DNA from 3 places in the Pseudarthrobacter sp. Hb11 genome. Region 1 is predicted to be linked to each of the others. Evidence: riboswitches for the same ligand, from Rfam matches in the RefSeq annotation. Region 1 holds a riboswitch; each other region holds the start of a gene.
What was found. A riboswitch is a leader RNA that binds a small molecule or an ion and turns the genes downstream of it on or off. The one in region 1 is predicted to bind S-adenosylmethionine.
Positions count from the first base shown of each region.

Region 2: another riboswitch for S-adenosylmethionine. It lies ahead of AC50X7_RS08135 (DUF1737 domain-containing protein); the one in region 1 lies ahead of AC50X7_RS14955 (cobalamin-independent methionine synthase II family protein).
Region 3: another riboswitch for S-adenosylmethionine. It lies ahead of AC50X7_RS11995 (bifunctional o-acetylhomoserine/o-acetylserine sulfhydrylase); the one in region 1 lies ahead of AC50X7_RS14955 (cobalamin-independent methionine synthase II family protein).

Region 1 covers NZ_JBWZCM010000011.1:117,429-127,880, forward strand. Annotated here, with positions in the region: gene AC50X7_RS14915 (hypothetical protein) at 1-555, shown strand, start outside; gene AC50X7_RS14920 (alpha/beta fold hydrolase) at 639-1,679, shown strand; gene AC50X7_RS14925 (HAD-IIA family hydrolase) at 1,686-2,516, opposite strand; gene AC50X7_RS14930 (TrmH family RNA methyltransferase) at 2,587-3,261, shown strand; gene AC50X7_RS14935 (hypothetical protein) at 3,400-3,933, shown strand; gene fbaA (class II fructose-bisphosphate aldolase) at 4,193-5,212, shown strand; gene AC50X7_RS14945 (DUF3151 domain-containing protein) at 5,215-5,634, shown strand; gene AC50X7_RS14950 (uracil-DNA glycosylase family protein) at 5,789-6,421, opposite strand; gene AC50X7_RS14955 (cobalamin-independent methionine synthase II family protein) at 6,638-7,843, opposite strand; SAM riboswitch class I at 7,856-7,960, opposite strand; gene AC50X7_RS14960 (M14 family zinc carboxypeptidase) at 8,182-9,243, shown strand; gene AC50X7_RS14965 (adenylosuccinate synthase) at 9,508-10,452, shown strand, end outside.
Region 2 covers NZ_JBWZCM010000003.1:325,284-335,735, reverse strand. Annotated here, with positions in the region: gene AC50X7_RS08165 (energy-coupling factor transporter transmembrane component T family protein) at 1-587, shown strand, start outside; gene AC50X7_RS08160 (glycoside hydrolase family 25 domain-containing protein) at 605-1,432, opposite strand; gene AC50X7_RS08155 (UDP-N-acetylglucosamine 1-carboxyvinyltransferase) at 1,610-3,133, shown strand; gene AC50X7_RS08150 (glutamate--cysteine ligase 2) at 3,201-4,430, shown strand; gene AC50X7_RS08145 (O-succinylhomoserine sulfhydrylase) at 4,664-5,872, opposite strand; gene AC50X7_RS08140 (rhodanese-like domain-containing protein) at 5,873-6,283, opposite strand; gene AC50X7_RS08135 (DUF1737 domain-containing protein) at 6,280-6,558, opposite strand; SAM riboswitch class IV at 6,572-6,686, opposite strand; gene AC50X7_RS08130 (hypothetical protein) at 6,839-7,093, opposite strand; gene AC50X7_RS08125 (TetR/AcrR family transcriptional regulator C-terminal domain-containing protein) at 7,325-8,038, shown strand; gene AC50X7_RS08120 (aminodeoxychorismate lyase) at 8,106-9,035, opposite strand; gene cls (cardiolipin synthase) at 9,129-10,452, shown strand, end outside.
Region 3 covers NZ_JBWZCM010000007.1:88,951-99,402, forward strand. Annotated here, with positions in the region: gene AC50X7_RS11995 (bifunctional o-acetylhomoserine/o-acetylserine sulfhydrylase) at 1-842, opposite strand, end outside; SAM riboswitch class IV at 886-1,001, opposite strand; gene AC50X7_RS12000 (VOC family protein) at 1,167-1,805, shown strand; gene AC50X7_RS12005 (hypothetical protein) at 2,117-2,458, opposite strand; gene AC50X7_RS12010 (CPBP family intramembrane glutamic endopeptidase) at 3,008-3,787, opposite strand; gene AC50X7_RS12015 (DeoR/GlpR family DNA-binding transcription regulator) at 3,862-4,650, opposite strand; gene hutI (imidazolonepropionase) at 4,748-5,959, opposite strand; gene AC50X7_RS12025 (NAD(P)/FAD-dependent oxidoreductase) at 5,971-7,095, opposite strand; gene AC50X7_RS12030 (glycine C-acetyltransferase) at 7,137-8,333, opposite strand; gene tdh (L-threonine 3-dehydrogenase) at 8,342-9,388, opposite strand; gene AC50X7_RS12040 (LysR family transcriptional regulator) at 9,520-10,431, shown strand.

The DNA.
Region 1 (10,452 bases):
GTCCAAATCATCCGCCGTATCAGGAGGATGGGGATCCGTTCCCACATCCGGGTTGAGCTTTCCCGCGCTGCCATGGTCGAGTCCGCGGCCCTCGCAGGCCTTCGCAGTGACCTCAACGCCATCGACGCCGGCAGTCTGCCGGGGATTTACGGTTCCGGGGTGTCCCTTGACCTCTCTCCTGCGGGCGATGACTGGGCTGCCACGCCTGCCCCCGCCGGACAACCGCTGACGATCCTCGACGGCTTTTCCCTCGGCAGCGCCGCAGACATGGACGCCCTTGGTTACGCGTCTGCTTTTTCTGGCGAAGCAGAAGCAGAGGTCCCGCTGCTGGACCTCACCGGGTTTGAGGTGCTCTGCGGTCGGGCGCTGCAGGACTACTCGGATGAGGAACTGCTGCTTGCCAGCGACACCCTCTTCACCCTTTTGGACAACCCGGCCGCTTTCCCGGGATCGGACCTGCTGGGCCGGTACGACGACATCGGCCAGGAGATGCTGCGCCGCCAGCAGAACGCTTCAGCGCCCTGCCCGGCCGCGGAAGGACAGGCTGCCAGCTGAGCACGCCCCGTTGACCGGGCGTCATTGAAAGGTTACCGGCGGCTCCTTGCGGCGGCGTCTTCCAGTGTGCCTACGGTAGGGGTGTGCCATACGAGGGGGAAGTAAATCCGCAGGACCGGCGCGGGGCTTCCGGGGCCCGGCTGCTGCAGGATGCCGCTGCCCTTAAACAGTTTTCCCGCCGGGGATTCCTCTCGGGGGCAGGGGTGTCCGGCCTGCTGGCCGCGGACATGCTGCTCACTCGCCAGGTGCAGTCCGCCCGCCAGACGAACCGGATCCTTCCACTTGCCGACGACTTCGCTGATGCCTACTATCCGGACGCCAGTTGGTTCCTGTTCCCCGGCTATAAAACCAGCTGGGAGGAGGCGCAGTGGATCCTGAACTCCCTCCGGGGCACGCTTAACAAGCGCGCGCGGCTCGCCGCCGTCGGCTATTCCAACCTGGGCCTGAACATCGATGAGGTGGTCATCGCCGTGATTGAGCACGTCCGCGCCCAGAAGCTCACCAAGCTGTTCTTCTACGGGCACAGCTTCGGCGGAATGGTGGCCACCCAGGTGGCGGCCCGGCTGCTGGAACTCCATGGTGTGGAAGCGGAGTTCATCGTGCTGGACTCCAGCCCGTACAGCAAGCACGACGTCCTGGACCAGAGCTGGTTCGACGGCGTGGTGTTCCTCTATGAGCGGGGTTTCCGGTTCCCGTCCACGCTCCGCGGCGGGTACGAACTCGGGGAGCGCGTCATCCATAAGGACGAACGGAGCTGGCGGCAGATCCTCGACCAGACGCTCGAGCAGCTGTCCCCGATCGCGCCGTCCAGCCTCCTGGTCCAGTCCGAGTCCGCCTACATCTACCATTTTGACGGTACCCGGTTCGCGGACAGGATAGGGGGCGCCAAAATGGCCTACATCGGCAACCGGCGGGACCCCACTGTCCGCTATCAAACGGCCGTTGAAGCGTGGTCGGTGGCGTTCAAGGCAAACATGGTGTCCAGCGGGCTCCAGACCGAAGGCGCCGCCCCTGCCCATGCCAGCCCGGGCTGGAACCCCAACATCTACCGGCCCCTGCTGGACGAGCTTTTGGATGAGAACTTCCCGCTGCCCCGGGGCGGATCCCGGGTGACCGTCTTCTAGCCGGGCCTAAATCTGGTTCTTCAGGTCCGCTACGGAGTTCAGGACCTGGTTGGGACGGAAGGGATATGAACCGATCTCCTCGCGCTGCGTGATGCCGCTCAGGACCAGGACCGTGTGCAGCCCTGCTTCCATGCCGGCGATGATGTCCGTGTCCATCCGGTCACCGATCATTGCCGTGGTCTCGGAGTGCGCGTCAATCTGGTTCATGGCGGAGCGGAACATCATCGGGTTGGGCTTGCCCACGATGTACGGCTCCCGGCCGGTAGCCTTGCTGATCAACGCCGCGATGGCGCCGGTGGCCGGCATGGGCCCGTCCTTTGACGGGCCCGTGGCGTCAGGGTTCGTGGCGATGAAGCGTGCCCCGGCAAGGATCAGGCGGATTGCCATGGTGATGGCTTCGAACGAGTACGTTCGCGTCTCGCCGAGCACCACAAAATCAGGGTCCTGGTCGGTGAGGATAAAGCCGGCCTCGTGCAGGGCCGTCGTCAGTCCTGCCTCGCCGATGGTGTAGGCGCGGTTCCCCGATCCTGAACCCTCCACCTGGTTCTTGAGGAACTGGGCGGTGGCCAGGGCTGAGGTCCAGATGTTCTCCTCGGGAACCTCCAGCCCGGAGGCACGCAGCCGCGCGGCGAGGTCGCGCGGGGTGAAGATCGAGTTGTTGGTGAGCACCAGGAAACGCTTTGACGTGTCCACCCAGCGCTGAATGAGCTCCGCGGCACCGGGCACGGCCTGGTTCTCGTGGACCAGCACGCCGTCCATGTCCGTCAGCCAGCATTCGATGTCCTGGCTGCTGCGGTGAACCGCCGGGTTCCCTTTGACCTTGTCCGCTTCTGCCATGCCTACCTCCGCCGGTGATGAAAGCCCGAAAGGTCCAGTCTAGTGTTGAGGGGTGAATCAAACCCCCGGTATGACGTCCGAACCCCAACCTGAGCAGCCCGGGGAGGCACCTGCCGGCGAGGTTCCGGGCGAAAAGCCGGAAGTCGGCGTCGGGCCCTGGGAAGGCGAGTTGCCGGAAGGCGACCACTGGGACCCCGATCTCCTCGCGGACGGCGACCGCCGCAATGTGCTGGACAAATACCGGTACTGGAAGCACGAGGCGATCGTGGCGGAGCTGGACTCCAGGCGCCACAACTTCCACGTCGCCATCGAAAACTGGCAGCACGATCTCAACATCGGCACGGTGGTGCGCACCGCCAATGCGTTCCTCGCCAAGGAGGTTCACATCATCGGACGACGGCGGTGGAACCGCCGGGGCGCCATGGTCACCGACCGCTACCAACACGTCCGCCACCACCCCACCGTTGAGGACTTCGTGGCTTGGGCGCAGGGGGAGGGGCTCGCTATCATCGGGATCGACATTTTCCCGGACTCCGTACCGCTGGAAACCTACGAACTGCCCAAGGACTGCGTGCTGGTATTCGGCCAGGAAGGCCCAGGGCTGACGCCCGAAGTCCATGAGGCGGCCCTCGCCACCCTGTCCATCGAGCAGTTCGGCTCCACCAGGTCCATCAACGCGGCCTCGGCAGCGGCCATTGCCATGCACGCCTGGGTGCGCCGGCACGTGTTCAACCAGCACGTGTAGCCCCTTCTTGCCCGCGAGATGACACTTCACGGCAGTTCCGGCAGCTCCCATTGCCGTGGACTGCCATCTCGAGGAGGGGGCTAGGACCTGGCCTGTGGATAACCTCAAACCCGCGACGCGGGCGGGCCAGAATGAGGGATGCGCAGGGCTACCCTTCCGGATCATCTGGCCGCTGGTTCGTTCTCCCTCAGGGCGTCGGACAAGGCAGGCGTCAGCCGAACGCGGACGGCCGCGAAGGATTTGGTGGCAGTGTCCCGGGGGATCCGGGTCCCCGTGCAATCGAACGCGCAAGGAGCGGCAGCCCTCAGGGCCTACACGGACCTGGATGACACCTCGATCCTCGCGTCCTTGTCGGCCGCGCACGTCTGGGGCCAGCCGCTTCCGGCCGGCAGCAGCGGTGATTGGCGGATTCACCTTGCCCGGCGCAGGGGGTTCAGCTTTCCCCGGCGCGCCAATGTGGTGGGTCATCTGTTGACGTTCCTTCCGGACGAGGTGGTGGAGTACGACGGCGTTCGGCTCACCTCGCCTGCCCGGACGTGGCTGGACCTGGCGGCGATGCTGTCAGTGGAGGAGTTGGTGGCTGCGGGGGACTACCTGGTGTGCTCCCACGGGACCGGATTTCCGCATCCCCGGGCCGCCATCTGCAGCATCGGCGAACCACGTGCTTTTTGATCATCGGGGCGTCCCCGTCCTGTGGCCGGACGCTGCCTACCCGGAATGGGGAATTGCACTGCAGTACGACGGCCGGCATCATGCCAACGAAGAGCAGCACCTTAGGGACATTGACCGACAGGACCGGACCACGGGACCCAGGGTGCGGATGGGGCGTAACCCACAGCACTCCCCGCGCGGAAATGGCTAGGATGGTGCTAGCCGTAAGCGGTACTCCAGGGTTACCAGCCCACAGACGAACCTCAGCATAGGAGTCAGCATGCCCATTGCAACCCCAGAGATCTACTCCGAGATGATCGACCGCGCAAAGGCGGGCGGCTTCGCATTCCCGGCCGTGAACGTTACGTCCTCCCAGACGCTGAACGCTGCCCTGCGCGGCTTCGCCGACGCCGAGTCCGACGGCATCATCCAGGTTTCCACCGGCGGCGCGGCCTACTGGTCCGGCGCCTCCACCAAGGACATGGTTGCAGGCTCCCTGGGTTTCGCAGCTTTCGCCCGCGAAGTTGCCAAGAACTACAACGTCAACATCGCCCTGCACACGGACCACTGCCCCAAGGACAAGCTGGACGGTTTTGTGCTGCCCCTGCTCGCAGCGTCCGAGGCTGAGGTCAAGGCCGGCCGCAACCCGCTGTTCAACTCCCACATGTGGGACGGCTCCGCCGAGACCCTGCAGGAAAACCTGCGCATCGCCCGCGAACTGCTCGAGCGCACCGCTGCCGCCAAAATGATCCTTGAGGTTGAAATCGGCACGGTCGGCGGCGAGGAAGACGGCGTTGAGAACGAGATCAACGAGAAGCTCTACACCACGGTCGAAGACGCGCTGGCCACCATCGAAGCGCTGGGATCCGGCGAGAACGGCCGCTACATCACCGCATTGACCTTCGGCAACGTCCACGGCGTCTACAAGCCCGGTGGCGTGAAGCTTCGCCCGGAGATCCTCAAGGACATCCAGGCGCAGGTGGGCGCGAAGATCGGCAAGGACAGCCCGTTCGACCTCGTCTTCCACGGCGGCTCCGGCTCCTCCGACCAGGAAATCGCGGACGCTGTCTCCTACGGCACCATCAAGATGAACATCGACACCGACACCCAGTACGCCTACACGCGTCCGGTCGCGGATCACATGTTCCGCAACTACGACGGCGTCCTTAAGGTTGACGGCGAAGTGGGCAACAAGAAGACCTACGATCCCCGCGTGTGGGGCGCATCGGCCGAAGCCGGACTGGCCGCCCGTGTGGTCGAAGCCACCAAGCAGCTCGGTTCCGCCGGAAAGACCTTCTAGGAATGTCCGACGAGTTCCGCAGAAACCTGATGGGCCCCGAGCCCACGCTCCTGCCTGCCGAGACCGAGGTCTACCAGCAGCTGGAAGCCGGCCAGGAAGCACTGGACCTGGTGGAGAAACACCCAACCTCCTCACTGCTGTGGGCTGTGCTCGCGGAAGAGGCCTGGGCCGAGGGACGGACCATCGATTCCTACGCCTACTCCCGGGTGGGCTACCACCGCGGACTGGACTCGCTGCGCCGCAATGGCTGGCGCGGCGTGGGGCCCATTCCCTGGGAGCATGAGCCCAACCGCGGTTTCCTGCGTGCGCTGTATTCCCTCGGCCGCGCATCTGCAGCGATCGGCGAAGCGGAGGAGCCGGAACGGATCGAGAAGTTCCTGAACGACTCCGACCCTGCGGCGAAAGCAGCTATCGAAGGCTGACCTGCGGGATAAAGGTCGACGGCGGCCGGTCACCTTTTTCGAAAAGGTGACCGGCCGCCGTCGTCCCGGCCGGGGCCCTCGGCGGCGCGGATCACGGCCAGGGAACCCTGCGGGCGTGGGTCCACTGTTGGTTGAGCCTGTCGAAGCCTGGGGGTCAGACTGGTTTCTGGAGCCCTGTCCGTGCCATGGCGTCGGCGTAGGCGATGCGCATGTCCTCGAGGTACTCCTCCTGGCGCGCAGGCGAACCGGCGAAGGCGCGGCCGCTGAGGGAGCGCACCTTGTAGGTCTTCAGGCCGCGGCGCCACAGCAGCGGCACTTCGGTTTTGAGCAGCAGGTTGGCCAGGCGGTTGGCTTCAGTGCCGTGTGCCACGATCACCGAGGCGCGCGGAACCAGTGCCAGGAACTTGAGCAGCGGCTTGAGGCCGGCGGAGATCTGGTCCGGAGTGAACTTCCCGTTTGGCTCTCCGGCAATGTGCCAGGGGTGGACGTTCCAGGGCATTACGAACTCCGGACGCAGCCCCAGCTTCCACTGGATGCCAAGCATCCGGGTGGCAGCGTCGTGGTCCCCGGGGGTGATGAAACCGGACGGGTCGGCCTCGCCGATGTTGGAGTACAGGCTGATGATCCGGCACTCGTCGACGTCGTGCATGGGGTCCACGTAGGGCACCACAGTGCCGGGTTTTGCCTCCTGCAGGGAATCGCACAGTTCGTTCACGGCTGCAACATTGGGTTCGTAGCGGCGGCTCAGAAGCTGCTCATGGAAAGATTCGGGTGCCAGGGCTGTCATGTAGTGCTGGATCTCCTGCGGGGATTGGTGGTGCTGCCACCTCGGAAAATGGGCGCACGATGGCGCACACATATCCGCGATGGTTGAAATGGGGTGGACCGATTCCTGGTCGGCCTTCACCAGTTTAGCAAGCCCCGCAAAACGAAACGCCGGTCCCGCGCACCCGATCCAAGCGGGGCACGGAACCGGCGGGTTCGGGCGTTACGCGATTTCCGGCTACCAGAGCCGCTTGGTGGCCCGGCGTGCGCCCTCGCCCAGTGCTTCCAGCTTGGCGAACGCGATCTGCGGGTGGACCCTGCCGCCGAGGCCGCAGTCGGTAGAGGCGATGACGTTCTCGCGGCCCACCACTTCTGCGAACCGGACAATCCGGTCGGCCACCAGATCCGGATGCTCCACCACATTGGTGGCATGGGAAACGACGCCTGGGATGATGACCTTGCCCTCTGGAAGCTTGGTGTCCTCCCAGACCCGCCATTCGTGTTCGTGCCGCACGTTTGCAGCTTCAAAGGAGTAACCGCCGGCATTGATCTGGAGCATCGTCTCCACCAGGTCCGCCAGGGGAAGGTCCGTGGTGTGCGGGCCGTGCCAGGAGCCCCAACAGAGGTGGAAGCGGACCTGCTCCTCGGGAAGGCCGCGGAGGGCGTAGTTCAGTGCCTCCACGCGGATCTGCGTGAACTTGAGGTAGTCCGCGACGCTGGGTTCGGGGCTGATCTGGTCCCAGTTCTCGGCGATGGAGGGATCATCGATCTGCAGGATCAGGCCGGCGTCGATGATGGCCTTGTACTCTTCGCGGAGCGCGTCGGCACAGGCGTAGATGTACTCCTCCTCCGTGGCGTAGTACTCGTTCGTGATGCGGGAGGCGCTGCCGGGGGAGAGCGCTGCAACAAAGCCGTCCGTGAGTCCGGTGGCCGCCAGCCCGGCCTTCAGGTTGGCGATGTCGGAGGCGACGGCGTCCTGGCCGGTGTAGACGAGCGGGCCGGTGACCTTCGGGAACGGCTTGGGGGCACCCGTGAAGATGCCGCTGGTGGGATCGTTGTAGGCCTCGGAAAAAATGGTCCGGTCGCGGCGGTGGATGAAGCCCGTCAGCTGGACGTGGCCCGGGGTGGATTCCTTCGGTTCGACCGCCCACTTGGCGTCATTGTCCAGCTCCAGGCCGCCCATCCGGGCAAAGGAGTAGGACCACCAGGCGCCGTAGTCCACGGAAGCGGACGTGGCGTGCCCGTACTCGCCGTCGTTCGGGATATCGACGCCCAGGCTTTGCTGGCGCTGGACCAGGTCCACTACGGACGCGGTGAGGAGTTCGTTGTAGCCCTCGACGTCGGCAGGGTTTTCCTCGCGTGCGGCATTGGCGGCGATCAGCTCAGCGGTGCGGGGCAAGGAGCCTGCGTGGGTGACGCGGATATGGTCTGTGTTCAAGGTCATGCTGAAATTTCCTTTCCATCGGTCCTGGCAGTAGCACCTTCACAGGCAGGACGTCCCTGCACTTGGGGGTTGCTGCGGCGTCAACGATCCAGGTCTCTCGGCCGCTCCGGATGGTTCGCTCTCACCTAAATCCAGATGGCTCCCCGGGAGCAAATTCGCTTCGGTTTGTTTCGCAACAGGCAGGGCGCCGAAGCCACGCTTCGAAACGTAATAACTGCATGTGCATTCCTGTTATGTCCATTGACAGCTTTCGCGGAGGTTGGTTGGCTTTTGTCACAGCCCGCGATGGGGGACATGGCGGGCTGGCACACCTATGCACTCGAAAGAGGTACCGCACCGTGAAAAAAACCCTGGCAACCTTTAGGACCCTGGCAGTTACGGGAGCCCTGGCTCTGGCCGTAGTGGCAGCGCCCGCCCCTGCCATCGCTGTGGGCGAAGGCCCCAACTATAATGGCAACGGCCAGATCACCACATCGAAGCTGGCCTCCTATGACCAGATGGTCTCCTTCCTCAAAGACCAGGACGCCCGCCAGTCCGCCATGGAACTGGAGGTTATCGGGCAGACCGTGAAAGGCCGGGACATCCACCTGGTCAAGTACATCTCGGATCCGGCCAAGCCCACCATCCTGTACCTGACCCAGCAGCACGGCAACGAACAGCTCACCACCGAAGGTGCGCTGGAATTCGTCAAGCACCTGGGCACCGGAAAGTCCGGGAATGTCCTGGACGGCGTGAACATCCTGATCGTGCCCATGCTCAACGCAGACGGTGCCATGGGGGACGTGAACTTCCCGCTGGACGGCTACCTGGCCAAGGGCGACCGCAATATGACCCGGTACAACGCCGAAGAGGTGGACCTTAACCGGGACCATGTGGCCAAGATCCAGCCGGAAACCCAGGCGCTGCACAACAACGTGATGCGCAAGTACAAGATCGACTACATGATCGACCTGCACCACCAGGGCACCCGCAGCCAGCGTGACGGCGAACTTGTGTCCGGGTCCATCCTGTACCCCACCACCCCTAACGCCAATCCCGCCGTTGTTGAAAAGTCCAAGCAGTTGGGCGCCGTTGTTTTCAACAGCGTCGACTCCACAGGCTGGGGCCACCTCGGCAAGTATGTGGGGGGCAGCGCCGAAACCATCAGCCGCAACGGCATCGCCGTCGAGTACGGCATTTCCACGTTGCTGTTTGAGATGCGCGGCATGTCCGACCACTACCTGGACGGCTACGCCCTGGGGCTCCGGAGCAACGGCTACCTGATCAAGCAGACGGTCACTACCCTGACCGCCACGGCCGCGGCGATCGCGGACGGTTCAATTGCCGACGGCGACACCTCCTTCTGGGACAGCCTGGCCACCCAGACCTCCCGCCCGGCCGGGGAAGCCGACGACGAATAGCATCACCGCTGACAGTCCGCCGCGGTCCTTCACCCGTGCAGGGTCCTTTACCCTGCAAGAAGGGCCGCGGCGGCCCAACGAGTGGACAAAGTAACTGATCGGCTAAACTTGGGTGGTAAGAGCCCCGGAACTCTTGCGTCGCTGTGCTGCCCCGCAGACCAGCGAAGGCCAGTCCATTCGGGGCATTCTGATGAACGGCGCTGCGCCAGGCCTGCCACATCGTGGCGGAGGCCCGGGCAGCCCGAACGAATGGGGGAGGATCCCATGCCAGCAATTGTGATCGTAGGAGCCCAATGGGGCGACGAAGGAAAAGGCAAGGCGACTGACCTGCTGGGCGGCCGTGTTGACTACGTCGTCAAGCCCAACGGCGGCAACAACGCCGGGCACACCGTCGTCGTGGGCGGTGAAAAATACGAACTCAAGCTGCTTCCGGCAGGCATCCTCAGCCCCAATGCGGTACCCATCATCGGCAACGGCTGCGTGGTCAACCTCGAGGCACTCTTCCAGGAGATCGAAGGCCTTCAGGCCCGCGGCGCCGACACCTCAAAGCTTCGCGTCTCAGCGAATGCCCACCTTGTCGCTCCGTACCACCAGGTGCTGGACAAGGTGACGGAGCGTTTCCTGGGCAGCCGCGCCATCGGAACCACCGGGCGCGGCATCGGCCCTGCGTACATGGATAAGGTGGCCCGCCTGGGCATCCGGGTCCAGGACGTCTTTGACGAGTCGATCCTCCGCCAGAAGGTGGAAGGTTCGCTGCGGCAGAAGAATGAACTCCTGGTCAAGGTCTACAACCGCCGCGGCGTGCTGGTGGACGAGATCGTGGAGTACTTCCTGTCCTTTGCCGAACGGCTGCGCCCCCTGGTCATCGACAGCACCCTGGTTCTGAACACTGCCCTGGACGAGGGCAAGGTTGTTTTGATGGAAGGCGGCCAGGCAACATTCTTGGACGTGGACCACGGAACCTACCCGTTCGTCACCTCTTCCAACCCCACCGCCGGCGGTGCGTCTGTGGGTTCGGGCATTGGACCCACCCGTATCTCGCGCTCCATCGGCATCATCAAGGCCTACACCACACGCGTCGGCGCCGGACCGTTCCCCACAGAGCTGTTCGACGACATGGGCCTGTACCTGCAGAAGACCGGCGGTGAATTCGGCGTCAACACCGGCAGGCCGCGCCGCTGCGGCTGGTACGACGCCGTCCTGGCCCGC
Region 2 (10,452 bases), on a different contig from region 1:
TTGCCGCGGCCGTCGGCGGCTGGAGCACCTCCATCCTGGCGGCGGACAGCGGAAAGACGCTGATCGACGTCGGCATCTGGACCATGAGCGAAGGCTCGCTGGAACTTGGGGTCGGGTTCATGCTTCGTGGCCTGGCAATTGCGCTCCCGGCGGTGCTGCTGATGAGCTGTACCGATCCCACTGACCTTGCCGATGCGCTGGCGCAAAAGGCGCGCCTTCCGCACCGGTTTGTGCTGGGGACCTTGGCCGCCATGCGCCTGGTGGGGCTGATGGCGGAGGAGTGGCAGACCATTGGGATGGCCCGCCGTGCCCGCGGCGTTGGTTCCCGCGGCAGTGCCCTGCAGCGGCTGAAGGCAACGCTGGGCCAGAGCTTCGGGCTCCTGGTTCAAGCCATCCGGCGGGCCTCAAGACTGGCCGTCACCATGGAGGCGCGTGGTTTCGGCGGCGGAAGGCGGACATGGGCGCGGGAATCCACCTACAGCGGAATGGACCTATGGGTTCTTGGTGGTGGCGTGCTGATGGCGGGTGCAGCCTTTGCTGCGGCAATCTGGGCAGGGACGTGGAACATGGTGTGGCTGGGGAGCTGACTGACGGACGCAGGAGCTCAGTCGCAGGAGTGGTTGTAGTCGAATTTTCTGGAAACGAACTGGGTCAGAGCCACTTCACCGCCGTCGGTCAGTGGCGGGTCCGAGCACTTGGCTTTGGCCCCGGCGACGGAGCGCGCCCCGGCCAGCCAGCTTGGCAGCGAATAGAGGTTGCTTGAGTTGCTGACGGTACCCACGATCCGGCCCCATTGGAGACCGGTTGAATAGAGCCCGACTCCCTTAACGTCGATGCTGTGGAAGAAGTCCGTCATGCCCTCCAGTACCGTGCGGTTCGCATCCTTGTCTGTGGTGGACCAGCTGTTCTCGGTTTCCACGTCCAGCCACCAGAAATAGTCCGAGGGGTTGGTGATCCCGCGGATGTAGGCGTCGTCATAGGCCTTGGCGTAGCCGTACATGTAAGCGCAGGCTTTCCCGTAGTCGTTCTCCTCGCAGGAGCCGTAGGGGTTATGGACGGCCGATAGTATGGGGTATTCGTTGCTGGTGGGCCACCACGAGCCGCTGCTTCCAGGGTTGGCGGTATTGACGTAAAGGGACACCTTCGGCTGGGGCGTAATGCCGGATAAGGTTTCCGCCCATTCGAGCTGTTCCCTCAGGCAAGGGTTGGTGTTGTTGGCCAACCCGTTGTTGACGCCGACAATGGCAAAAGCCGGCTCCGCGGGAAGGGGCTTTTCACACTGGGGCCAGGAGACATCGTTGCCCAGCGTGGACTGCTGGCCTTCACCCGGCGAGGGCGCCGCGGACGCGGGCCCGGCAGGGAGCAGGAGCAGGACAGCGAACAGCAGGGCGGCCAGCCTAGCCGTTACCCGGGCGTCTTGAGTTCTGCGCACTGTCACCTCCGTCGTCGTCGAAAGTAAGAGGGTCTATCCAGTTTCCTCCGGTTCGGCAGGCACGGTCAACAATGCTGGCAGCTCGCTGCTATCGCATGTAGTGGGTAAACGCTCTCAGGATAGCGTTACACGGACCACAATGACTATTGTATAGCTCATTTGTGATATATTTGTGGCATGACGCAGGAAACCACCGAACACGTTGCCGCCATGCTCAGGGATGCCCGGGGCGAGAAGGGCTGGACCCAGGGCCAGCTGGCCGCCGAGCTCGGGACCAGCCAGAGTGCCATCGCCCGGATGGAGCAGGGCAAGCAGAACCTGAGCCTGAAAATGATCCAGCGCCTTGAGACGATCTTCGGCCGGAGCATCGTCAACGTGGGAAAACCCCAGATGACGCACCTTCGGGTGGAGGGCGGCCGCACGCTCTCCGGCTCCGTGGACGTTAACAGCAGCAAGAATGCCGGCGTCGCGCTGCTGTGCGCAAGCCTCATCAACCGGGGGACCACCATTCTTCGGCGTCTTGCGCGCATCGAGGAAGTGAACCGCATCGTTGAGGTGCTCAGCAGCATCGGGGTCGAGTGCACCTGGCTCAACGATTCCGACCTCCAGCTCCGCAGGCCTGCCGTCCTTGACCTGGAGGCAATGGACGTTGAAGCCGCCCGCCGCACGCGCAGCGTCATTATGCTGCTGGGGCCGTTGCTGGACGAGTCTTCGCAGTACCGCCTCCCGTATGCGGGTGGCTGCGACCTGGGCACGCGCACTGTTGAGCCGCATATGCAGGCCCTGCGCCAGTTCGGACTCACAGTGGAAGCAACTGCCGGTTTTTATGCAGTACAGGCCCCTTCTGCTGATACGCGCGACCGTTCCTTCGTGCTTACGGAGCGCGGCGACACTGTCACCGAGAACGCCATCATGGCAGCGGCGCACCGTGAGGGGACAACGGTGATCCGCAACGCCAGCCCGAACTACATGGTGCAGGACCTCTGCTTCTACCTGCAGATGCTGGGTGTGACCATCGACGGCGTCGGCACCACCACCTTGAAGATCACTGGGCGTCCCATGATTGATGCTGAGATTGAGTACTTCCCGTCCGAGGACCCCATCGAGGCCATGAGCCTCATTACCGCCGGCATTGTGACCAACTCCGAGGTGACCATCCGCCGGGTGCCCATCGAGTTCATGGAAATCGAGCTGGCCACGTTGGGGCAGATGGGCCAGCAACTGGAGATATCGGGCGAGTACACGGCCCGCAACGGCCGGACCCGGCTGGTGGACGTGACCACCAAGCCTTCGGAGCTGCACGCACCGGAGGACAAGATCCACCCGATGCCTTTCCCGGGCCTGAACATCGACAACCTGCCCTTCTTCGCCGTTATTGCCGCCAACGCCAGCGGGCAGACCATGATTCACGACTGGGTTTATGAAAACCGGGCCATTTACCTTACGGAGCTGAACCGGCTGGGTGCACAGGTTCAGCTGCTGGACCCCCACCGGATCTACGTCAACGGCCCCACCAAGTGGCGCGCTGCAGAGGTCGGCTGTCCGCCGGCCCTGCGCCCGGCAGCATGCCTGCTGCTGGCCATGCTGGCCGCCAGGGGAGTCTCCGAACTCCGGAACATTTACGTCATCGAACGCGGATATGAGGAACTCGCCGAGCGGTTGAACGCTATCGGCGCCAAAGTGGAGTATTTCCAGGACTGAACATTCACGCTTCGTCATGAAGCCATGGGGGCCTTCAAAAGGGGCCCGCCTGCCGCAGAATGTGAGTATGCGAACATTCGGCGTTGAGGAAGAACTCCGGATCGTTGATCCGGAGAGCGGGGAGCCGCTTGCCCTTGCTGATGCTCTCCTGTCGGGCCGGCGGTTGGCTGCCGATGACGCTCCGGATGACCCTCGGGATCTCGAAACGGAAGACAAAACCGTTTACGACGACGACGAGATGGGCTTGAGTGCCGAACTCAAGCTGGAGCAGATTGAGACGCAGACGCGGCCATGCCTGGAGTACGGTGTGCTGCTGGACCAGATCCGGGCCGGCCGGGCGCTTGCCGACAAGGCTGCCAGGAAGAATAATGCCCGGGTGGCCGCGTTGGCCACCTCGCCCCTTGGGCTGGCCAGCCACACCACTCCTGATCCGCGCTATGCCAGGATGTTGGAGCGTTTTGGCCTGACTGCCCAGGAGCAGCTGACCTGCGGTTTCCACGTCCATACCTATATCGAGTCCCAGGACGAGGGCGTGGCTGTACTGGACCGAATCCGCGACAAGCTTGCGGTCCTCACGGCCCTGAGTGCGAACTCGCCGTTCTGGAACGGTCTTCAGACCGGCTTTGAAAGCTACCGTACCCAGGCGTGGAACCGCTGGCCGACGGCGGGTCCCGCCGGTATTTACGGAACTTATTCTGCCTATCGCCGGGTGGTTACCCGGCTTTTGGACAGCGGGGTGATGCTGGACGAAGGGATGATCTACTTCGACGCCCGACTGTCCCGGAACCACCCCACTGTGGAGGTCCGCGTTGCCGACGTCTGCCTCCGCGCCGAGGATGCGGCCCTCATTGCCGTTCTCGTCCGGGCGCTTGTGGAAACAGCGGGCCGTGAGTGGCGTGAGGGCGTCGATCCCGCGCCGGTGCCCACCGTACTTTTGCGGATGGCTTCCTGGCAGGCGAGCAGCCAAGGGCTCAGCGGGGAGCTTTTGGACTTCGGTTCCTTCCGGCCGGCCCATGCTGCCGACGTAGTGCGTTCCCTGGTGGACTATCTCGCCCCGGTACTGCAGGAGCAGGGCGAGCTTGCCCTGGCCCGGCAAGGGGTAGAGGACGTTATTGCCCGTGGAACAGGGGCAGCTGAACAGCGCCGCGTCCGGGACAAGGCGTTGGCCGCTTATGCGCCTGAGGACTTGGGCTTTGGTGCAGTGGTCAAGCATGCAATAGACGTGACTATGCGCGGCTCCTTGGATTTCTCGAACGTCGATGAGGTCCCGGATTTGTTGCGGGTCCGCCAGCCCTGATATCTCCGGAGGTGTCTGGGAAGGACTGACGCAACTCATGTCAGCGGACGGAAAGCGACCCGCTCGGGATCCCTTTCTTCGGATGCAGTCCATAGTTCCGCAATCCAACCCGGCCAGTGTGGTGGTTCCCAGTGGTGGTGTTCGGCTTTGTAGTGACGGCCGGTGGGGGAGGTCGATTCTGGGGGTTGGTTCTTGGTTGCCGGGGTTGGTGTGGACGCAGCGCCAGCCAAACTCTAAATCTGCTTCAGTGCCTGTTCGAGGTCGCCAATCAGGTCATCCACGTCCTCCAAGCCAACCGAAAGCCGCACGACGCCGTCGCTCAGGCCAATGGCTGCGCGTCCCTCCGGACCCATGGCACGGTGCGTGGTGGTGGCGGGGTGGGTGATCAGGGACTTTGAGTCGCCAAGGTTATTGGAGATGTCAATGATGCGCAGGCCGTCCAAAAGCGCGAAGGCCGCTTCCTTGCCCGAGCGGCCACCCGTCGTCGCGAGTTCCAGGGTGAGAACGGTGCCGCCGGCACTCATCTGCTTGGCGGCGAGTTCATACTGCGGGTGCGACTTCAGCAGCGGGTACTTTACCCAACTCACGGCAGGCTGCTGCTCCAGCCATTCGGCCAGCTGAAGGGCTGAAGCCGAAGAGTGGTTGACGCGGAGGGCCATCGTCTCAAGGCCTTTGGTGAGCACCCAGGCGTTGAAGGGGGACAACGACGGGCCGGTGTGGCGCATGAGCTGCTTGACCGGCCCGTCAATAAATTCCTTGGTGCCGAGGATGGCGCCGCCCAGCACCCTGCCCTGGCCGTCGATGTGTTTGGTCCCGGAGTAAACAATCACGTCCGCGCCGAACCTTCCGCACCGCTGCAGCAGGGGAGTGGCAAAGACATTGTCGACCACCACCGTGGCACCTGCCGCGTGCGCGAGTTCGCTGACTGCGGCGATGTCCACAATCTCCTGCATCGGGTTGGACGGCGACTCAAAGAAGACGGCGGTGGTGGGCTGGGACAGGGCATCGCGCCACTGCTCCAGGTCCGGACCGTCCACAAACACTGTCTCCACACCCCAGCGCGGCAGGATTTCGTTCAGGATCACAAAGCAGGAACCGAACAGCGAGCGGGCGGCAACCACGCGGTCGCCGGCGGCCAGCAGGGCACCCAGGGCGGTGAAGACGGCGGACATGCCGGACGCCGTCGCGAAGCACGCCTCGGTGCCCTCGAGGAGGCGGAGCCGCTCCTGGAAGGTAGCCACGGAGGGGTTGCCGTAGCGGGAGTACACAAAGCGCTCGTCCTCGCCCGTGAAAGCGCGCTCTGCCGCAGCTGCGGATTCATACACGAACCCTGAGTTCAGGAACACCGCCTCGCTGGTTTCCTGGAAGTTGGTGCGGTCCAGTCCACCACGGACGGACTGGGTGTCGGGGCTCCAGCCGGCGGCGTCTTCGTTAAAGGTCACTTAGTTCTTTCCGAGATTGGTGGGCAGGCCGCGGTTCTTCCAGCCGTTGACGGTGCGTTCGCCGTACCGGTCAGGTTCGCCCTCGAAGCCCTCCAGCACGTTGTAGGAGGTGAAGCCGGCCTGGGTGGCAGCAATGGCGGCCGCGATGGAACGCTGCCCCGAGCGGCACAGGAATACCAGTTCGGCCGAAGCGTCCTCCGGCGCCTGCTGCGTCAGGTGGGTAATGAAGTCCGGATTGGGGATGCCGCCGGGAAACGTCCACTGGATGAACAGCGGATCGTTGTCGGTGGCCTTTGTGTCCGGGATACCGATGTGGGCCCATTCGCCTTCGGTGCGAACATCCACCAGGATGGCGCCCTGCTCCAGCTTGTCCCATGCCTCCTGGGGCGTCAGGTCTCCTGCGTAGGTCATGCGTGGCCCTCGCCGTCGAACTCAAGGTCTTCGCCCGCGGATTCGAGGTCATCCACGGCGGTGGCCACCGCCGCATCGGCGGAAGCGATGGCTGCCGGAAGAACCAGGGCTTGCGCAACAATCACCTTGCCGCCGTTGGACGTCGCGGCAGGGCTGCCGTGAAGCACATAGCCCTCGGCCAGGGCGGTCGAAACCCGTTCACAGAAAGACCTGTCATCCGGCCCGGTAACGAGCCGGTAGGAAAGTTTTTCTTCAAGGGCAGGTGCGTCAGACACGACGGATCTCCTTCTTTCACGCTTGCAACACGATTCGGTCGATATGCCGAGTATTCACCTGAGGCACCCCGCCGCAAAAGGAGGGTTGCCGACCGGCCAGTCAGGGCTTGGCGCCGGTACTCATTACTCCCCAAAAAAGTAACACTTGGCGCGCGGCACCGCATCGCCGCCGTCGTCATGTTCCGTAACTGAGCTGGGCGGCCGCCCAGCTGTTGGAGCAAAGGAAAGGCGTGAAGGGCTGCCCGCTTGGGAGCCCTTCACGCCTCTCTTCTGATGTCGGTTACACGATGCCGGGGCAGCTTGCCAGGATGTAATCGGCGGCGGCCGGACCCTTCATCCGCAGGCCGTTATGGCTCGGGCTGATCCTGTGTTTCATCCCTGCCCAAAAGGCGGCTTCCATTCCGGGTGCCTGCTGGTTGATGAAGCACCAGCTGGTATACAGGCCGTAAAGGCGGTCACCGCTGAGGCTGTGGTCGGACGCTTGGTCGAGGTGGGTGGCTTCCTGGAGAAAAAGGTCGAACTGCGAATGTGCCATGACGGCGTCCCTTCGCTAAGTGCGTGTGTACCGCCGTTCGGCTACAGCAGCGAAATCCTCTATGCCCTGCACGGGGCCATGGAGTGGTGATCGAGACCTTGGGAATCGATGGTGTGGGGCGGTGTCGACCCCCTTACTACAATGTAGACGTTACCCGTAGACTACGTATACAGCAAGCGTTTGGAGATACCTTCCCGAGACGCTTGCCGCCGGCTCCAGAACGGAAAAGTCATGCCCTCCCCGAAAACCTCCGGCCCTGCCAAGGGCCGCGCCCCAAAGGAGCGGCTCAACCGTGATCTGGTGCTCAACAAGGCATTGGAACTGGTGGACGCGGAAGGCCTTGACGCGCTGACCATGCGCCGGCTGGGGCAAGAGCTGGACCGGGATCCGATGAGCCTTTACCGCTACGCAGAGAACCGGGCGGCGTTGCTCGATGGCGTTTCGGAGCTCGTTCTCAACGAACTGCCCATCCACCCGGAGGACCCCGACTGGAAAGCCCAGCTTCGGCACATCGCGCATAACCTTCGGCGGCTCGCGCTCGAACATCCCAACGTGGTGCCGCTGCTGGTGACGAGACCGCTCTCCACTCCGCTCGGTCTGCGCCCGCTGGGCACCCTGCGCCCGCTGGAGCAGATTCTCGCCCTGCTGATTGGCGCCGGATTCAGCCCTGCCGACGCCCTCCACGTCTATAGGGCCTACTACGGGTTCCTCTATGGCCACATTCTGAACGAGCTGCAGGAGTTCGTGGTGGACCCCGAAGAGAATGAAGTGCTGCTTCGGCTAGGGCTGCACCGGCTGCCGTTAAAAGAGTTTCCCCATCTCCGTGCGTTGGCTCCGGCGCTCGCCGAATATGACGGCGAGGCTGAGCTGGACCAGGGCATCACCATCCTGCTTTCCGGCCTCGAAGCGCAGCTGACCGCGGAGCCAAAAGCTCCCCCCGCTTAGCGGCGGGAAGTACGGCAGCTACTCGAAGGAAGCGCGGCGGCGGTTAGTACTGCGGCAGTGGAAACCGCTACGCGATGCTGGCAAACAGCTCGCTCAGCTCCGCGGTCAGCTCTTTCTGCACCGCCGGGGTGCCCACGTCTTTGCCATCGATGCTGTTCACCGGAGCAAGCAGGCGCACGCTCGAAATGAGCCAGACAGCGTCGGCGTCCAAAAGGTCCTGGGGCTCCAACGGACCGTACCCCAGTTCCCAGCCGGCCGCTTTGGCTGCGGCGAACAAGGCACCCTGGGAGGTGCCCGCGAGGATACCGCTGTCCAGCTGCGGTGTGATGAGGCGCTTGACGGACGTACCGTCGTCGGCCGTTTCCACGTGGGCCATCAGCACAGTCGACGTGGGGCCCTCCAGGACGCGGCCGTCGGAGGAGATGAAGATGACGTCGTCGGCACCCTGCTTGTGGGCATGCCGCAACGCCGCCATGTTGACCGCGTAGGAGAGCGTCTTGGCGCCGAGCAGCAGCCACGGGGCGCGCTCGGCAATGTCGCTGTCGTAGCCCCGGTCGAGGAGAATGACGTCGATGCCGGCCTCGCGCTGGCGGCGCCCGGCCGCCCCGACAGGGGAAACCTGTACCCAGGAGGTGGGGGCTGAGGCGCCTTCGGCTCCGCGGGTCACCACGAGCTTGACCACCAGTTCATCGTCGGACCCGGAAGCAGGCTGATGCTGGGCGCGGTGTTCGGACAGGGCAGTGGCGATGGCGCGGCGCCATACATCCTCGCTGGGAATGGCGAGGTCCAGTGCCTCGGCGGAACCCGCCAGGCGGTCCAGGTGGGCCTGGATTTTCCGCACTTTGCCGTCCACTGCGAGCATGGTTTCAAAGACCCCGTCACCCCTGGTGGCGCCCTGGTCCGTCACCAGCAACTGCGGCTTGGACGCATCGGCAAGCCGCCCATCCGGGAAAGCCGGGTCGAGGAACACGAGAACAACAGGAGCTGGAGAGGTCATGGCTCCAGCTTAGTGCGGCACCCGCGGATAAGCTGGGCAGAGTGCCCCGGCCGGAACCGTCCGCCGGGAGCCCATCCTCCGGGGGTTAATCACGTGTTGTGGCCATTTTCGCTTGCCGGTTCCGCGCCGACTTGGACCGTGGTGCTGCTGGCCGTCGCCGACCTGGTGATCCGGGTGCTGGCCTTGGGCATCATCCCGGGCAACCGCCGGCCCACCACGGCGATGGCCTGGCTGCTGGGCATCTTCTTTGTCCCGTTCCTGGGCATCATCCTTTTCCTGCTGTTCGGCAACTTCAAGCTGTCCAGCCGTCGCCGCGAGCATCAGCAGCAGGTCAACGAGCGGGTGCGCGCCGGGATCTCGTCGCTTGCGGACGTGGAGAGCGACTACCCGGGCCCTGAATGGGTGCGGTCCGCCGCGGAATTGAACCGGCGGCTGGGCTCGCTGCCCATGGTGGATGGCAATTCCGTGGACCTTATCCCCGGCTACCCGGATTCAATCCTGCACATGACGCAGGCCGTGCGGAATGCGAAGAAGTTCGTTAACGCCGAGTTCTACATCATGAGCACGGACCACATCACCAACGACCTGCTGACGGCCCTGGAGGAAGCGGCCGAGCGCGGCGTGGAAGTCCGGGTGTTGTTCGACCACATCGGCACCCTGCGGGTCAAGGGCTACAACAGGCTCCTGAAGCGGCTCAGGGCCAGCAAAATCCAGTGGAAGCGGATGCTCCCGCTCCTGCCCATCCATGGCCAGTGGCGCCGGCCCGACCTGCGGAACCACCGCAAGATCATGGTGATCGACGGCGAAATCGCCTTCACCGGCTCGCAGAACCTGATCGAGCCTTCCTACAACAACCCGCGGCACCGCAAGGCAGGCCGGGAGTGGGTGGAGCTGATGGCCCGCCTCCACGGGCCGATCGTCACCACCCTGAATGTCGTCTTCGCCACCGACTGGCTGAGCGAAACCGACGAGTCCCTGGAACACCAGCTGCAGCTCCCGGCGAACGTGCATCCCGGAAACGTCACCGCGCAGGTGGTTCCCAGCGGCCCGGGGTTCATCACCGAAAACAACCTGCGGCTCTTCAACACCCTCATCTACTCCGCCCAGCACCGGATTTCCATCTGCAGTCCATACTTCGTTCCGGACGATTCACTGCTCTATGCCATCACCACCGCCGCCCAACGCGGAGTGGATGTGGAGCTGTTCGTTTCCGAAAAGGGTGACCAGTTCCTGGTCCACCACGCCCAGCGTTCCTACTACGAGGCCCTGCTGGAGGCCGGTGTCCGGATTTACCTGTACAAAGCTCCATTTGTGCTCCACGCCAAGCACTTCACCATCGACGACGAAGTGGCGGTCCTTGGTTCCAGCAACATGGACATGCGCTCCTTCTCGCTGAACCTTGAGGTGTCGGTGATGC
Region 3 (10,452 bases), on a different contig from region 1:
CCAAGGTCTCGCAGCAGCTGCACCCGGGCCTTCAGGATGTACGAGAGATTGGCGCCCAGGGCGCCTTCGGCACCGAGGTCCCGGGCGTAGACGAGTCCGTTGTAGGTGGGGTCCGGGGTGTTGAAGCCGGGGAACTTTGCGGGGTCCTTGCCAAAGTCAAACTTTCCGGAATCGACGATCACGCCGGCGATGGCTGAACCATGGCCGCCCAGGTACTTGGTGGCCGAGTGCACCACGATGTCCGCGCCCCATTCCAGCGGCCGGATCAGGTACGGGGTGGACAGGGTATTGTCCACGATCAGGGGCACGCCGGCCTCGTGCGCGACCTGGGATACCCCTTCGATATCCAGGACGTCCTGCCGCGGGTTGGATACCACCTCGCCGAAGAAGAGCTTGGTGTTGGGCTGCACTGCTGCGCGCCACTGCTCCAGGCTGTCCGGGTCCGCCACGAAGGTGACTGATATGCCGAACTTCTTCAGGGTGTGGGCGAAGAGGTTATAGGTGCCGCCGTAGAGGCTGGGGCTCGCGACGATGTGGTCCCCCGCCTCGGCAATGTTCAGGACGGCGAAAGTCTCAGCAGCCTGTCCGGAGCTGAGCAGCAGCGCCCCCAGTCCGCCTTCAAGACTGGCAATCCGCTGCTCCACTGCCTCCTGGGTGGGGTTCCCAATCCTGGTGTAAATGGGGGCCAGCTCGGCCAGGGCAAAGCGGTTGGCGGCGCTTTCAGCAGTGGGGAACACGAAGGACGTGGTCTGGTAAATGGGAAGTGCACGGGCGCCCGTGGCGCCATCCGGCTCCTGGCCGGCGTGGATCTGGCGGGTTTCGAAAGACCATCCGTTGGACAACTAAGGCTCCTTTGACATGGGCCCGGCATGCTGGAAGCACCGCGGGCCGCGCTTGCCATCCGGCCGGTGCCGGACAGCCAGGTCCTCACCCGGGGCACCCCACCGCGGATGGAGGGTTGCCGGCCAGCGAGCCGGGGCTTGTCACTGGCACTCATGACCTGAGCTCAGTGTAGGAACATGCGTTGATTGCCGGACAGAATTGTGACGAACATAGTCAGGAACATTTCCTCGGTCCGTCGGGGGCTTAATTACGGCTCACAAGGCGAAATCCCAGTAAGGCTACCCTTAGCTGAGAGCCCGATCACAAAGTGCCAAGATGTTGCCATGCGCATGGATCACGTCTCTTACGCCTGTGAACACGATGGCCTGGCTGCCACCACCGAACGTATTTCCTCTGCCCTCGGCGTTGAGGCAGTGAAGGGCGGGGTACACCCGCGGTTCGGAACCCGGAATATGATCATCCCGCTAGCGGGACACAAGTACCTCGAAGTGGTGGAGGTCCTGGACCACCCCGCTTCGGACAAAGCTCCCTTCGGGCAGGCAGTGCGTGCACGGTCTGCAGCCGGCGGCGGCTGGATGGGCTGGTGCGTCGAGGTTGACGACCTGGCCCCCTTCGAAGAACGGCTCGGGCGGTCCTCGGTCAACGGCAACCGCAAGTTTCCTGACGGCCGCGAACTGGTCTGGAAGCAAATCGGCATCCTCGGTTTGATCGCCGACCCGCAGGTTCCCTACATGCTCAAGTGGGAGGGCGACCCGTCCCTGCACCCGTCCAACGCCTACGACAGCAACGTCAAGATGAGCTGCCTGACTATCGCCGGTTCCGCTGCCCGCGTTACTGAATGGCTGGGTGAGCCGGTGGAGAAGCCGCTCGAAGACGTAGCCGTGGAGTGGGTGGCACCGCACGGGACCCCCGGAATCCTATCGGTGACGTTCGAGACCTCCAACGGAGCTGTGACGATCTAATTCTCTCCTTGGGCACGGGCAGCTTTGCCCGGGCCTCGGCATGGGTAGGTACTGCAGACTGCCCTCCTACGCTTCGGCCGCCATCAGCAGGTGACAACGGCGTCACCCGCTGATGGCGGCCGAATCCATTTAGTACAGCTGCGGTAGCGAAGGCGTTTGAGGACATCAATGCCGCTCTTGCCGTGCTCAATGCCGAGGCGAAGGGATGCGGTTCGGAGCAGTTCTCGGCTGCTGATCCGCTGGCAGGGCTGGCTGATGGCTGCCTGGACATCCTTACCGGTGCCTCAGGGGTCCAGGCCCGGATGTCGGCGTTAGTGGTCAACGCTGCAGGGACGTACGCCCAGACCGCGCGGGCGGCCGCTCCGCCCGACGCACCCGTGCAGGGACAGGAAATGGCTATCGCCGCGGAAGTCGGCAGCCTCCTGGCCCTCAGCGGCCGGGCCGCCGGTGCCCTGCTGGCCCAGTCCCACGCCCTGACCACCTCCCTGCCCCGGACCCTGGCAGCCCTCGAAGCAGGGACGATCCCGTGGCGGCACGCCCAGGTCATGGTCGACGAAACCGCCACCCTCGACCCCGCCGGCGCCGCGGCCCTGGAAGGGCACTTCCTGGACCCGGACACCGAAACCCGCCACGGCCGCCGCGATCGGGGACATCCCGGCCTACCGGTTCAAAACCAAAGCCCGGACCTGGCGGGAACGCCACCACATCGAGTCCATCGAAAAACGCCACGCCAAAGGCGTGGCAGACCGGCGGGTGGAATACCGGCCCGACCAGGACGGCATGGCCTGGCTCTCCGCCTACCTGCCCGCCGACCGGGCCGTAGCGGGCTGGAACCGGCTCACCGCCATGGCCAGGGGTATGCAGAGCCCCATCGAACACCGCACCCTCACCCAACTGCGGGCCGACCAGTTCGCCGAAGCCCTGCTGAACAGCGGAACCAGGATCAGCGCCGGAACTACTGCCGGCAGCGGCGACGACGCAGGCACAAATGCCGGTCACCGTGCCCGTGTTCTCCCTGCTGGGCCTCACCGACGAACCGGCAATGCTGGACGGATACGGACCCATCCCGGCATCCATGGCACGAAAACTCCTCGCGGACGGGGCAAGCTCGTTCCACCGCGTCCTCCCTCGGCGAAGAAGGCATCGAACGGTTCCTGCGCGCCCGCGGCGGGTGAGGTCCCGTCCCAAACAGGCCGGCTGCGTTACCCCAGCCCGATTGCCTTGCCAAAGAGGCTGAATCCGACGAACGCGACGATATCCAGCAGGGCGTGAGCGATCACCAGGGGCATGACCCGGCGCGTCCGGGTATACAGCCAGGCGAAGACGACGCCCATCACCACGTTGCCGATGAAGGGCCCGAAGCCCTGGTAGAGGTGGTAAGTCCCGCGAAGCAGCGAGCTCACCACGATGGACAGCGGCACGCTCCAGCCGAACTTTCCGAACCGGTCCAGCAGGTATCCCACCACGATGACTTCTTCGACCACGGCATGGCGCATGGCGGACAGGACCAGCACCGGCACCGTCCACCAATAGGCGTCCAGCGCACTGGGAATAATCGCCGTGGTGATTCCCAGCGCCCTCCCTGCGGCATACAGGCCGAGGGACGGGATGCCTATCAGCGCAGCCAGCCCCAGCCCTTGGAACAGGTCCCGGCCCGGGCGCTCAAAGTTGAATCCGAGCTTCCGGAACGCCGAACCCGCGTTGCTGCCGTCGCCGGATACAGACTGCCTGTTGTCGGTAAGGAAGTAGATCACCAGCAGCACGGGCACCAGCGCGAAGATGATGTCCAGCAGTTGGTAGGTCAGGTCGAAGTACTCGCGGGTGCTCTGGGAGCGGTTGAGAGTTGAGGTGCCTTCCGCGAGCGGTGCCCGGGTCATCTTGTCCAAAAGCTGCACCACCGAGTAGACGGCAGACTGGCCCAGGGACAGGCCTAAAACAATCCAGACTTCGATCCGCAGACGACGGCGGGAGGAAACCAGCATGTACCCATCTTGCCTGCAGTTTCTGGAACCGGCCTGATTGGCCTGCCGAAGTACCGGGGCGCCGCTAATGGTGTTCAGCCGGCCGCCACAATCACTTCCGTGCCGTTAGCCTCAAAGGCAGCCTTGTCCTGGGCCGAAATGCCCGAATCCGTAATCAGGCGGGTGAAGTTGTAGCCGTCCATGGTGGCGAAGGCGCGCACCCCTACCTTGGAGGAGTCAGCCAGCACGTAGGAGACGCGCGCCCTGCTGGCGAGCAGTGCGTTGACCGAGGCTTCCCCCTCCCCCGTGTTGGTTGGCCCGACCTCCGGGTCGATGCCGTTGACGCCGATGAAGGCGATGTCCAGCACCACCTTCTGCATGATGATGTCCGTGTAGGGCCCTACGAGTTCGTAGGACCGCGGATTCAGGATGCCGCCGGTAACCATGACTTTGATGTTCGGCCGCACTGCCAATTGCCCGGCGATGTTGATTGCATTGGTTACCACCGTGAGAGTGGACTGGTTGGAAGGCGCGTTGAGGTCCTCGCGGGTGGCCAGGATCTGCGCCAGCGCGGTACTGGTGGTGCCGCCGCAGAGGCCGATCACCGCTCCGGGGGCAATCAGGGCAGAAGCCGCCAGGGCAATCTGCTCCTTGGCCTCGGCGTGGTCGTCCCGGTTGTACCGGCCCGGCAGGTCGTACGCGAGCGCACCGGTGGTGGCACCGCCCCGGGTCCTGGTCAGCAGCCGGCGCTTGGCCAGGCTGTCCAGGTCGCGCCGGGCGGTGGCCGGGGAGACGTGGAGGGTGCTGACGATCTCCTCGACCTCGACCTGGCCGGTTTTGGCAAGGATGTCGAGGATAGCGGTCAGTCTGTCGGTGCGGGTCATGCAAGGGCCTCCAGCTACTTCCGCCACCAGCTTCGATGACGCTTTTTGATCATAACAGAGAGCTAATGATCATCTAACGTCAGTTTGCTGGCGCCCCTTATCTGGCCCGCTTCCCCGCCCGCCATACAGCGTACGTCAGGGGCATACCCGGCCGGTACGCAAGGTGAGTAGCGGACGGTGCGTTGAGCAAGTGGAGGTCCGCACGGTGTCCGACGGCGATGGAACCCACCGCACGATCGCCGTCGGCGTCTTTTCCGGAGTCCTTGCGCAGCGCAAGGGCGCCGCCGTAGGTCGCTGCCCGGACAGCTTCATGGACGCTCAGGCCCATCTGCAGCACCGCGGTGGTCACGCAAAACGCCATGGAGCTGGTGTAGGACGTGCCCGGATTGCAGTTGGAAGCGAGTGAAACCTGAACCCCGGCGTCAAGCAGCGCCCGTGCGGGCGCGAGCGGCTGGCGGGTCGAGAGGTCACAGGCAGGAAGGCACGTGGCCACGGTGCCACGCCGCCCGGTTCCGGTGGCAGCATCCCAGCCGGTCCAAGTTCCGGCGAGTGCGTCCACATCCTTGTCCGCGAGGTAGTTCACGTGGTCCACGCTCGCGGCTTCAAGTTCCACTGCGAGCTGTACTCCCGGGCCTTCGCCGAGCTGGTTCCCGTGGACACGGAGCCCCAGGCCCGCGTCGCGGCAGGCCAACAGCACCCGGCGGGACTGCTCGGCGCTGAAGGCGCCTTCCTCACAAAACACATCGGCCCATTGCACGTAGGGCCGGACGGCAGCCAGCATCGGGCCGCAGACGAGGTCCGTGTAGTCGTCCGGGTCCTGCCCCGCGGGCACCAGGTGCGCTCCGAGGTAGGTGACCTGGTCGGCGACAGTCGAGGCGATGCGTGCGCTCCGGGTCTCGTGTTCAACGTCCAGGCCGTAGCCCGTTTTCGTCTCGATGTAGGTGGTTCCCTGCGAAACCGCTTCGGCAACGCGGGACAGCGCCAGGCGGGTGAGGTCGTAGTCGGATGTTGCGCGGGTGGCGTTCATTGTGACGGCGATGCCCCCTGCAGAGTAGGACTCCCCGGCCATCCGCGCCTCGAACTCCGCCGTCCTGTCGCCGGCGAAGAGCAGGTGCGTATGGGAGTCCACCCAGCCGGGGAGCATGGCGCGGCCACCCGCGTCGACGGCGTCATCCGCTGCAGGAGCATCGGCCGCTGCGCCGATCCACGAGATCCGCTCCCCCTCGATCACCACCGCGGCGTCCCTCAGGACCCGGCGCTCCAGGTCCTGCGTCATCAGCTCGGCGATATTGGTGATCAGCGTACTCATACACCCATTCTTCAGCGCCGTACTGACCAGCGGGTTGCCGCCAGCGCCTGTGCTGTCCGGGATGCCGGACTGTCATCGGCGGCGTGGGCCGTCCTGTTGGCGGATTGGTGACCGGCGAGGATTTGCCCGGCCGCCAGTTCCGCCATCGCGGACGACGTCTGGAAGCCATAGCCGCCCTGGCCGGCGAGCCAATAGAAGCCGGGGGCTTCGGCGTCGAATCCGGCCACCGGAACGCCGTCGGCCGCTTCTGTCCGTAACCCCGTCCAGGCCCGACGGACGTCGGTGATGCCCAGCGTGGTCACCTGGTTCAGCCGGGCCACCAGCCGTTCCACGTCCCCGGGCCGGGGCTTGGCGTCCTCGGGCCCGCTGGGCACTGTCTCGGACGGCGAGATGAGTACCTCATCGCCGTCGCGGCGGAAGTAGAACGTGTTGTCGGCCGCGGCCACCATGGGGCTGTGCTCCGGCAAGGGGCGTTCGACGGCGGCAATCGCCGCGGTGCGCCGGTACGGCTGCAGCCCGAGCTTCTCCACGCCGCTGATGACGGCGAGTTCGTCCGCCCAGGCACCGGCGGCGTTGACCAGGACGCCCGCCCCGAATGCCTCCATGCCGGCGCCCACTTGCCAGCCGGAGCCGACGCGCTGCGCGGAATGGACCCGCGCGCCCGTAATGATGTCCACCCCGGCGGCCAGCGCGCGTTGCCGGTGGTCCGCCAGCAGCAGGGGCGCGTTGCAGCCAAAGGAGCCGGTATCCAGGCCGGCGGCCATGAACGAGTCCGGAACCAGTGCCGGGCAAAGTTCCAGCGCCTCGGCGTGGGTGATGGGCTGCATGGAGCCGCTGGCTTCCGCGGCCACCGCCTCCTGACTGCCGATCAGCATAAAGCTCCGCGGTGTGAGCACCGGTTCGGGCAGCTCAGCATCGCGGGCTGCGATCAGCTCGAGGGTCCGGACCGTGAGTTCCTGGACCACGGGCGGGCCGAAGCTGGGGATGAGCTGGCGGGCGGAGCGGGAGGACGTGTGGTACGCCAGCTCCTGCTCCGCCTCCACCAGTGCCACGCTGCAGTTGCCGGCCAGGGCCGAGGCCAGGGAAAGCCCGGCTATGCCGCCGCCAACAATCAGGACATCGTAATGTGCTGCCATGGCACCATCCTTGCAGAGTCAGGCGCGGACTGTGGCTGCCCTCACGCTGCCACCTCGGCGCGGCTGGCGACGAAGGCACGAACGCACGTTTCGACGTCGTCCGCTGAGTGTGCAGCCGAAAGCTGCACCCGGATCCTGGCTGCGCCCCGCGGAACCACGGGGAAGCTGAAGGCGGTAACGAAGACGCCGTGCTGCAGCATCCGGTCGGCAACCTTGGCGGCGAGCACGGCGTCGCCGAACATCACCGGAACAATGGCATGCTCGCCGGGCAGGAGGTCAAAGCCTTCCTCGGTCATCCGGCGGCGGAACAGTGCGGCGTTGTCGAAGAGTGCGCGGCGCAGGTCCGCTGAGTTCTCCACCAAGTCAAGGGCCTTGATGGTGGCGGCCACGATGGCCGGTGCCAACGAGTTCGAGAAAAGGTAGGGCCGGGCCTTCTGCCGGAGCATGGCCACCACTTCCGCGCGGCCGGAGACGTACCCGCCGGATGCCCCACCCAGTGCCTTGCCGAAGGTGCCGGTGTAGATGTCCACCCGGTGCGACACCCCGGCGTGCTCCGGCGTTCCGGCCCCGGTTGCTCCCATGAAACCGACAGCATGCGAGTCGTCCACCATGACCAGGGCGTCGTGCTTTTCGGCGAGGTCGCAAATGGCCTCCAGCGGCGCCAGGTACCCGTCCATGGAGAAGACGCCGTCCGTAACGATGACCTTGCGGCGGGCACCCTTCGCCTCTACCAGCTTCGCTTCCAGTTCCGCCATGTCCTGGTTGGCGTACCGGTAACGCTGCGCTTTGCACAGGCGGATGCCGTCGATGATGGAGGCATGGTTCAGGGCGTCCGAGATGATGGCGTCGTCCGGTCCGAAAAGGGATTCGAAGACACCACCATTGGCATCAAAGCAGCTGGAGAACAGGATGGTGTCCTCTGTCCCCAGGAATCGGGAGACTCGGGCTTCGAGTTCCAGGTGCAGGTCCTGGGTTCCGCAGATGAACCGCACGCTGGCCATGCCGAAGCCGCGTTCGTCCATGGCTGCCTTGGCGGCGTTGATGATGTCCGGGTGGTCCGCCAGGCCCAGGTAGTTGTTGGCGCAGAAGTTCAGCACGTTGGCGCCCTGCTGTCCGATGATGCCCGCGGTGATGTGGCTGGACTGGGGCGAGTTGATGCTGCGTTCGGTCTTGAAGAGTCCCGCAGTGCGGATGTCCTCCAGCTCGGTGCCCAGCTGGTCCTTGATCGAGGTGTACATGGTGTTCCTTAGAGTTGGGTCCAGTCGAGGACAACTTTTCCGCCTGCGCCGCTGCGGGCAAGGTCGAAGCCCTTCTCCCACTGGGTGGCAGGGAGCGTATCAGTAACGACGGCGGAGACGCCCGCATGCAGCACGGGGTTGGACGAGAGCATGGCGCTCATGGCGTACCAGGTCTCGTACATTTCGCGGCCGTAGATGCCTTTGAGCGTGAGCATGTGTGTCACCACCTTGCCCCAGTCGATGGTGATGTCCTGGCTGGGCAGGCCCAGCATGGCGATCCGGCCGCCGTGGTTCATGTTGTCAATCATCTCCGGCAGGGCGGTGGGGTGGCCGGACATTTCCATCCCGATGTCGAAACCTTCGCGCATGCCCAGTTCGCGCTGGGCGTCGCGGACGCGGGTGGTTGAGACGTCGATGGCAAGGTCTGCACCGAGCTGCCGGGCAAGGTCCAGGCGGGGCTTCGAGACGTCAGTGATGGCGATCTTGCGTGCGCCGGCATGGCGTGCCACGGCGATGGCCATCAGCCCGATGGGGCCGGCACCGGTAATCAGGACGTCCTCGCCTACCAGCGGGAAGCTCAGGGCGGTGTGGACTGCATTGCCGAAGGGGTCGAAGATGGCGCCGAGCTCAGGAGTGACGGAAGGGTCATGATGGACCCACACGTTGGTTTCCGGAATAACCACGTACTCTGCGAACGCGCCGTCCCGCTGCACGCCCACGCTGACCGTGTGGATGCACATCTGCCGGCGGCCTGCGCGGCAGTTCCGGCAGATTCCGCAGACCACGTGGCCCTCACCGGAGACCCGGTCACCGACTTTGACGTCCCGAACGTCCTCACCGATTTCCACCACTTCACCATAGAACTCGTGGCCGGGAATGAGGGGGGCTTCGATGATCCCCTGCGCCCACGAGTCCCAGGACTGGATGTGCAGGTCCGTGCCGCAGATCCCGGTGGTCATAACCCGGATCTTCACGTCGGCAGGGCCCGCCTCCGGTTCGGGGCGGTCCACCAGTTCGAAGCCGGCCTGTGGGCCCGGCTTATACAAAGCCTTCATCGGCTTCCTCACTCCTCGTATTGCGTCGTCGGCAGGTGCTGCCCTCCTCATTACAGCGAGGAAGAAGATTTAGCACAACCGTTATTTTCTCAATCAACGATGTAGCGATAGCTAATGGATAAACTGGAGGAGTGGAGATACACCAGCTTGAAATCCTGCGTGAACTCGGGGCGCTTGGCAGCGTCAAGGCAGTGGCCGACACGCTCATGGTCACCCCTTCGGCCGTGTCCCAGCAGTTGGCACTCCTGCAGCGGACCTTGGATGTGCCGCTGACGCGCAAGGAGGGCCGGAACCTGGTGCTCACCGAGGCAGGCCAGGTGCTGGCCGACGCCGGGGCCGCCGTCGTCAGTGCCATGGCGGACGCCAGGGGTGCCATCGGGAGCTACCACGGCACCCCGGCCGGCAGGGTCACCCTGTCCGGCTTCCACAGCGTGGGGCAGGCGGTGTTTGCTCCGCTCGCGAGGATCCTGGATGCGCCGGGACAGCCGCGTATCGAGCTTTCCGATGAGGACGTGGCCCAGCACGACTTCCCCGCCCTCACCGCCCGCTACGACCTGGTGCTGGCCCACCGCATGGACCACAGCCCCCGGTGGCCGGCGGAGCGCGTTACGGTGATTCCCCTCGCCCACGAACCCCTCGACGTGGCGTTGCCCGCCGGCCACCCCCTGGCAGGGAAGGCGGCCGTGACAGCGGACGACGTCGGCGGGGAGGCCTGGGTGACCAGCCACACCGGCTACTCCCCCGCGGATGTGTTGTCCGCCGTCGCCGCCGTGTCCAGCCGCGAGCTGAACATCGTGCACCGGATCAACGACTATTCCACGGTTGCGGCGCTGGTGGCCGCGGGCGGAGTGGTGGGGCTGCTGCCGAGGTACACCGCCGGGCCGGTACTCAACCCGGACATCGTACTGCGGCCCCTTGAAGGGATCAGCACACGGCGCCGGATCGACCTGCTGGCACGGCCCGAGAACCTGAAGCGCCGTTCCGTCATGATTGTCTCGGAGGCCCTGCAGGGCATCATGGCCGGCCTGGTGGAACGCGGCTGACCCCACCTGGGTAGCGCCAAG